One region of the Aminipila sp. genome, then DNA from elsewhere that is predicted to be linked to it. Evidence: predicted binding sites of a transcription regulator. Region 1 holds the regulator's gene; the other holds the start of a gene.

What was found. Region 1 encodes HrcA, which represses chaperone genes, less so after heat shock. Its sites were predicted from a motif close to TTAGCACTCNNNNNNNNNGAGTGCTAA; they were not measured.
Region 2: the regulator HrcA is predicted to act here: its motif matches at 2,571-2,597, upstream of clpB (ATP-dependent chaperone ClpB).

What each region holds. Positions count from the first base shown of each region.
Region 1 covers NZ_DAMBYD010000006.1:277,366-281,283, forward strand. Annotated here, with positions in the region: gene dnaK (molecular chaperone DnaK) at 1-137, opposite strand, end outside; gene grpE (nucleotide exchange factor GrpE) at 152-721, opposite strand; gene hrcA (heat-inducible transcriptional repressor HrcA) at 714-1,760, opposite strand; gene RTW14_RS10450 (acyltransferase family protein) at 1,960-3,012, opposite strand; gene RTW14_RS10455 (pentapeptide repeat-containing protein) at 3,096-3,758, opposite strand; gene glpK (glycerol kinase GlpK) at 3,788-3,918, opposite strand, start outside.
Region 2 covers NZ_DAMBYD010000007.1:120,010-123,927, forward strand. Annotated here, with positions in the region: gene clpB (ATP-dependent chaperone ClpB) at 1-2,495, opposite strand, end outside; gene RTW14_RS11160 (site-2 protease family protein) at 2,699-3,427, opposite strand; gene RTW14_RS11165 (LysM peptidoglycan-binding domain-containing protein) at 3,553-3,903, shown strand.

The DNA of each region.
Region 1 (3,918 bases):
CCACCCTTTGTAAATCCAACTACTGATGGAGTAGTTCTATTTCCTTCTGCATTAGCGATTACTACAGGTTCTCCACCTTCAAGAACCGCTACGCAGGAATTTGTTGTACCTAAGTCTATACCTATTACTTTTCCCATAATATATTACCTCCCTAATTTGCGACCTTTACCATACTAGGTCGTATAACTTTACCATTTAATTTATATCCTGTTTGTAAAACCTGAGTTATACAGCCACTTTCGTATTCACTGCTTTCTTCAGTCATTACTGCGTTGTGAAAATTTGGATCAAATTCATTTCCCAATGCGTCTATTTCTTCTAACCCGCTTTTTTCCAGTACCCCCTTGAAAATCTTAAATATATTGTTCATACCTTGAATAAAACCTTCGTCACCCTGACCATGTGTAAGAGCTCTTTCGAAGTTATCTATAACATCAAGCAATTCTGAAACGATTTTTTCGTTTGCATATGCATAAATGTCACTTTTCTCTTTTTCTGTTCTTCTCTTGTAATTTTGGAAATCTGCCATAAGTCTCATATACTTTGTATTAAGTTCTTCATCTTCTGTGGTAGTTTCTCCTGGTTTGTCAGCTGCTATTTTTTCTGTTTCTTCACATTCAGCTTCAATATTCTCAGTTTCTTCTACAGTTTCAGTATCAGTATCCTGAGTTTCCAGGTCCTCTGCTACTTCTTTTTCTGTAGCCGTCTGATCTTTATTCATCTTCCTCGTTACCTCCTGTTAGTTTAAAAGTATTGCTCAAATTTTCTGTTACATACTCGATAACAGAAGTTACCTCGTCGTATTTCATTCTTGTAGGTCCAATTACACCTATCTTTCCAACAAGCTTACCATCTATGTGGTAAGTAGCTGTAATCACGCTACAATCCTGCATCAGATCATCTGCATTTTCATTTCCTATAGTTATAATTACACCATTATCTCTGTTTATGAGCTTCTTTGTAAAATCTTCTTTTTTATCTAATAACTCCAAAAACATCTTGGCTTTATCTAAATCGTTGTATTCTGGTATGGAGAATATATTTGTAAGTCCATCCATATACAAGTTTACATTTAACATATTTTCAAGAGTTCTCATGAAGTTTGGCATAATGTTTTCTGCCAAAATGCTCATGGCCTCTATATCTGTTTCAAAACTCTTTATGATGTCAAATTTTAAAGCTTCGCTAATAGTTTTTCCTCTAAAGTTATACGTCATGGATTTCGATAATAGTTCAAGACTTTCATTTGTATACGGAACTTTAATCTTAAGTGCCGTGTTGGAAACTTTACCGCTGTCTGCAACAATCATAAGTATTACAGTACCACTGTCTACAGGAAGAAAGTTAATATATCTAAGCTTATCTTCATCCTGGTTTGGCGTCATAGCAAAAGAAGTCAAATTTGTTATCTCCGATAATAAGTGAGCTGCATGCTGTATAGTCTTTTCAAATTCTGACATATCACTGTGCAGTTTATCTGTAATAATCTGTTTTTCCTCAAAGGTAAGCTCCTTCTTTTTCATTAGATCATTTACATACAATCTGTATGCTTTATCTGAAGGTACCCTGCCTGATGAAGTATGAGGATGTGTTAAAAATCCCATATCCTCCAAATCCGACATTTCATTACGAATAGTAGCTGGGCTTACGCCTAACTCATACTTTTTTGAAAGAGTTCTGGATCCAACTGGCTCGCCTGTTCTAATGAAATCACCAATAATCGCTTGTAATATTCTCAATTTCCTTTCGTTTAAATCCATCTTTCTCACCCTTCCTTGTTAGCACTCACATGTCATGAGTGCTAATCACATTTTTAATTTAACACTCTTACGTAGTAATGTCAACACTCTTTTCAAAAAAAATAGCAAAATTTCTGCTGTTTTTAATATATATAGTAAAAAATAAAATACCTCTCGTCTTTTGACAAGAGGCATTGATTACTTGCATAATAGTAAGTTGCTATACGGTTTCTTCATACATCATTTTTTTCTTGAGTTTCAGCCATCCGTCATATAATTTATCAAGTGTCTTATCATAAATCTTTGCAATTGGCGGGCTGGAAAAAACAATGGCACAAAGTGATGCTAATCCAAATAACCACAGATAGTATATTGTCCAATTTGGGCATGGAAAACCATAATCTTTAATTATATATCTTATAAATAAATGAAATATATATATTGGCATAGTATTCATACCAATATAGGTTAGATAATTCTTCTTATCTGGCATTATATTTAATAGTAATATGGTCCAGGCAACTGCAAGAACAAGTACCGCTGCTCTCATAATTATATCCATATACCACGCCATTCCTAAATCTGCTGCAGTAGTTTTTAGTAAGTAAAAAGCGACAGGAACTTTAACATAGTAAGCAAGTGCGTAAGAAATCCCTATTAGTATGGCTAATAAAGGAACACATTGCCACTTTTTTAAGCATTGTAAAGATTTCAGTTTTTCACTTGTACAATAGTAACCCATTAAGAAGAATGGGAAATATGATACTGTTCTTCCCAAGGCAAAATAGTCAGTATCTACAGGTAAAAGTCCTGTAATTAAATATATTCCTATACTGATGGCCAATAAGTGCTTAATCTTAACTAAATCTTTTAAATAGTACCTATAAAAAAATACTGCAAATAAAAACCATAATGCAAATGGCGGTTTTAAAAAATCCAAATTAGCATGTCCAAAATAACAATATCGGAATATGTAAAAAACTAGAGTAAATAACAAATACGGTAACATGAAAGTCTTAAATGCTGATTCTCTTGCTCTATCCACTTTTTTCGAGAAAAAGCCTGACAAAAACATAAACAGCTGCATAACAAATACATTAATAGTAATATAAACTATCCCACCAAGAGAGCCATGTATAAATTCGCCACCAACTCTAGTAAAATGCGAAATAGGTATGCACCAAATTGCCAATCCTCTAAGATTATCAAATATAAAGCTTCTCTGTTTTGCTGTTAATATTTTAGGAGCTTCTACTGATACATTGTTTTCCATAAAAATACCTTCCTTATTTTGTGTTTCTGTAGAATTTTTAACATTCTTGTTGACATTATATCATAAAATTGTATTATAATGTCTTATTTTATTATAACTCCTAGCATTTTGGCTAATTCTGCTGCCTGAAGCATATCTACAACAGCACCATGTATTTCTTTTGCTTCTGAGGACAAGATCAGTCCATCAATTTGGCAAGTTCTTAAATCAATACCTTTTAGTACAGTTTTATAAAAATTTGCTCGAATTAAATTGACATGATTTAACGTAAATTTTTTCACTTTACAATCATCTAAAAAGGCTTCTGACATATCACTCTGTTCAATATTACAAATATTAAACAAAGAGTATGTAAATACAGCATACCTAAGCAAGCATTCATTTATCTTTACGTCTTTAAAGGCACTATCAGAAAAATTAGTGCCTACACCTTTCACATTTTGAAATTTACAATTACTGAAAGTGCTATTACTAAAATCACAGTTTGAAAAGTCACAATTCTTAAAGAAGCAATTCTTAAAATATGTTTTTTGAAACACAACTTTATTGAATACACAGTTTTCAAAAATAACATTTGTTCCTTCTATGGTAGAAAAATTTACATTTTCTGTTTTCAAAGCAGTTATATATTTTTCCTCTATATTTTCACCTTGATTTTTAAAATCTTCAATTAAACATATAAAATCATTTAGTTCATCTACAACAATAAAATTCTCTATATTATCCACTACCTCTAATTCACTCATGTACAGAATACTCCCCTTCTATTTTTATATCATTCAGCCCACATCAGAGCACATTTTACCGCCTTTTGCCACCCTTTAAGCATTGCCTGACGTTTCTCTGGTAATATGTCAGGTTCAAAAGTTTTGTCTATCTGCCAGTTTTCAATTACATCTTCTTTGT
Region 2 (3,918 bases), on a different contig from region 1:
GTTTCCACATACTTTTGTAAGTATCTCTTAACAGGTCTTGCACCATAAGCAGGTGTATAGCTTTCATTTGCAATTAATTTTTTTGCCGCATCCGTAAGTTCAATAGCTATATTCTTCTCCCCTAATCTTGCTTTCAGTGAAATCATTGAGATATCAATAATCTTAGTAATTTGACTTTCTGTAAGTGGAGAAAATACAACAATATCATCAATTCTGTTTAAGAACTCAGGCTTGAAATATTTCTTCATTTCATCTGAAACTTGTTCCTTTACTTTCTGGTCTATGGTTCCATCCTGCTTAATATTGTCAATTAAGTATGGACTGCCAATGTTGGAAGTCATAATAACTATAGTATTTTTAAAGTCTACAGTTCTTCCCTGATTATCTGTTAAACGTCCATCATCCAGAAGTTGTAGCAAAATGTTGAATACATCCGGATGTGCTTTTTCTATTTCGTCAAACAAAATTACACTATAGGGTCTTCTTCTGACTGCCTCAGTAAGCTGACCGCCTTCGTCGTAGCCTACATATCCAGGAGGAGCACCTACCAGTCTTGATACAGAATGTTTTTCCATATATTCAGACATATCTATACGAATCATATTTTTCTCAGTATCAAATAGCGATTCAGAAAGAGATTTTGCAAGTTCAGTTTTACCCACTCCTGTTGGTCCTAAAAAGATAAATGAACCGATTGGTCTGTTAGCGGCTTTAAGACCTGCTCTGGCACGTAAAACAGCCTCTGACACCACCGTTACTGCTTCTTCCTGACCGATTACCCTTTTATGAAGAATTTCAGGCAGTTTCAAAAGCTTTTCCCGTTCAGATTCCACCAAACGGCTAACCGGAATTCCAGTCCATCCAGCTACTACTTCTGCAATTTCTTCTTCTGTGACTTCTTCCTTCAAAAGCTTTCTTTCTGCTTTTTCTTTCTGCACACTTTCAGCCTCCTGAAGCTTTCTCTCAAGTTCAGGAAGTGTACCATATTTCAATTTTGCTAAAAGTTCTAAATCATACTTCCTTTCTGCATCTTCTATCTGATGTTTTACATCTTCTACCTGCTGTTTTACCGCCTTTAGATCAGTGATTGATTTCTTTTCCGTTTCCCACTGTGCTCTCATAGAAGCATTTTCATCTTTTAATTCAGAAAGTTCTCTTTCTAAGTTCTCTAACCTCTGTTGTGATGCCTTATCCTTTTCCTTTGAAAGTGCCTGTTTTTCAATTTCCAGCTGCATAATCTTTCTGGAGATCTCATCCAATTCAGTTGGTAAGCTATCAATTTCAGTTCTTATTTTAGAGGCCGCTTCATCCATAAGGTCAATGGCTTTATCCGGTAAAAATCGGTCACTAATATACCGATCAGAAAGTGTAGCGCAGGCAATTAAAGCTCCATCTGTAATTCTCACGCCATGATGAATCTCAAAGCGTTCCTTCAAACCTCTCAAAATTGAAATGGTGTCTTCCACTGTAGGCTGATCTACCAGCACCTTCTGGAATCGTCTTTCAAGGGCAGCATCCTTTTCAATATATTTTCTATACTCGTCTAAAGTCGTAGCCCCTATGCAATGTAATTCTCCTCTGGCAAGTTTTGGTTTTAACAGATTACCCGCATCCATAGAGCCTTCTGTTCTGCCTGCACCTACTATGTTATGAATTTCATCTATAAACAATAGGATACGGCCTTCAGATTTCTCAACCTCATTCAATACGGCCTTTAACCTTTCCTCAAATTCACCTCTGAATTTTGCCCCTGCAATCAGAGCTCCCATATCTAAGGCAAAAATAGTCTTATCTTTAAGTCCTTCTGGTACATCACCATTTAAAATTCTTTGTGCCAGTCCTTCAACAACAGCTGTCTTACCAACACCAGGTTCACCAATTAAAACTGGATTGTTTTTGGTTCTTCTTGATAATATCTGTATGGCATGACGTATTTCGGAATCTCTACCTATAACCGGATCCAGCTTTCCTTCTCTTGCCATTTCAACCAAATCTCTGCCATATTTACTTAAAGCTTCATAGTTTTCTTCAGGGTTCTGACTTGTAACCCTTTGATTTCCTCTTACCTTAGTTAAATTCTGCAAAAATTTTTCCTTTGTGATGTCATACTTTTTAAATATTCTTGAAGATGGGGTTTGCTTTTCATCCAGTAGTGCTAAATATATGTGCTCGACACTTACATACTCATCTTTAAAATTAGAAGCAATCTTTTCAGCCTCCATTAAAAGTTTACTAAGTCGTTTAGTTGAATAAATATCGTCATTACCTCCTGCCACTTTAGGTAATTTCTCTAGTTCTTCTGTTAAATCCCGTACTACATTCTCAGTATTTACTCCCATATAATTAATCAGTTTGGGAATAAGACCTTCTTGCTGCTGCATCAAAGCTAGATGTAAATGTTCTCCATCCAGCTGCTGATGTCCCTCTTGAATGGCTATATTCTGACAATCCATGATTGCACTTTGTGCATTTTGTGTATATTTATCAAAGTTCATTTTTTATCCCTCCCTTAAATGTTTTTTCCTTATACTGCTATCTTATACCTGCGGAATCAAAAAGTAAATACCTTTTTAGCACTCACTAACACAGAGTGCTAACAACTCCTTAATATGCACTGAAATTTAAAGGTTTTTGATTGAAATTTTTTAATTAAAAAAATCCTCCCTAACGCTCAAGTCAAAGGAGGATTTTTGCACTCTTAATATAACGGTAAATTAAACATCATTACTAAAACATGCCAGCATAAGGTTACTAACGGAGTAAGTATAAAATCTGTTATATCTAATATAATTAGAACCATTAAAATTAAAAAGCCTTTATCATATATTTTATAATATAATTCTGTACTTCTAAGATTAAACAGTTCTGTTACAATGCCAAACCCATCAAGCGGCGGGATAGGCAATAAGTTAAAAATCATAAGTACCAGATTTATTGAAATAATATTTCCCAGTATCTGTTGAACTACACCACCCATATAAGAATAAAAAATAAATGTAGTTGCAAATTGGGTAAATAATTTTAAAATTCCAGCAGCTGCTATTGCAATTAAAAGGTTCATCACTACCCCTGCAATAGACACAATCAACCCATCCCTTCTGGGATTTTTAAAGTTCCTCATATCAATCTGAACCGGTACACCCCATCCAAATCCTGCAATCATCAAGCATAAGAATCCAAATGGATCAATATGTGCAGCTGGATTTAAAGTTACACGCCCCTGGTATTTGGGCGTCATATCACCTAACTTATATGCCGCAATTGCATGACCAAATTCGTGGAAAGACAAACCTATTATAATGGCTGGCAAAGAAAGCAGCATACTCATTAACCAGTCTATCGGATTTGACATACGTCCATTCGTAAATGACATGCCCGCCATTATAAGAATTAAAACTAAAAAAGTTGGATTAAAAAATCTTTTCAAAATATTATCATTCCTTTCAGGTATTTATTCAATTCAAAATTATACTTCAACATTTTATCACAAAATACAGTTTACGCAAATAGTATATAGTATATGAAATTACGCAAGGGGTGAATTGAAGTAATATGAAAAGAAAATGTTATTGTGTGGCAATTTATACAATCAAACCTGGTGACACACTTTATTCTATTTGTAAAAATTATAACGTATCTGTTTGTGATCTAATGATGGCAAATAAAATTAGGAATCCATACAATCTAAGAATCGGGATGAAAATCTGCATTCCTGGTGAGCTAGAAACTATGGAGCCTACAGACCCAGTATGCCAAGGTACTTTATATACAGTAGAAAAAGGTGATACTTTATACATGATTGCCAAAATGCACAGGGTGTCGCTAAACGCTATTATGGAAGCAAACCCTGACATTGATCCATATAACTTGAGAGTAGGAATGAAGCTCTGTATTCCTAAATAAACATATCATACTTAA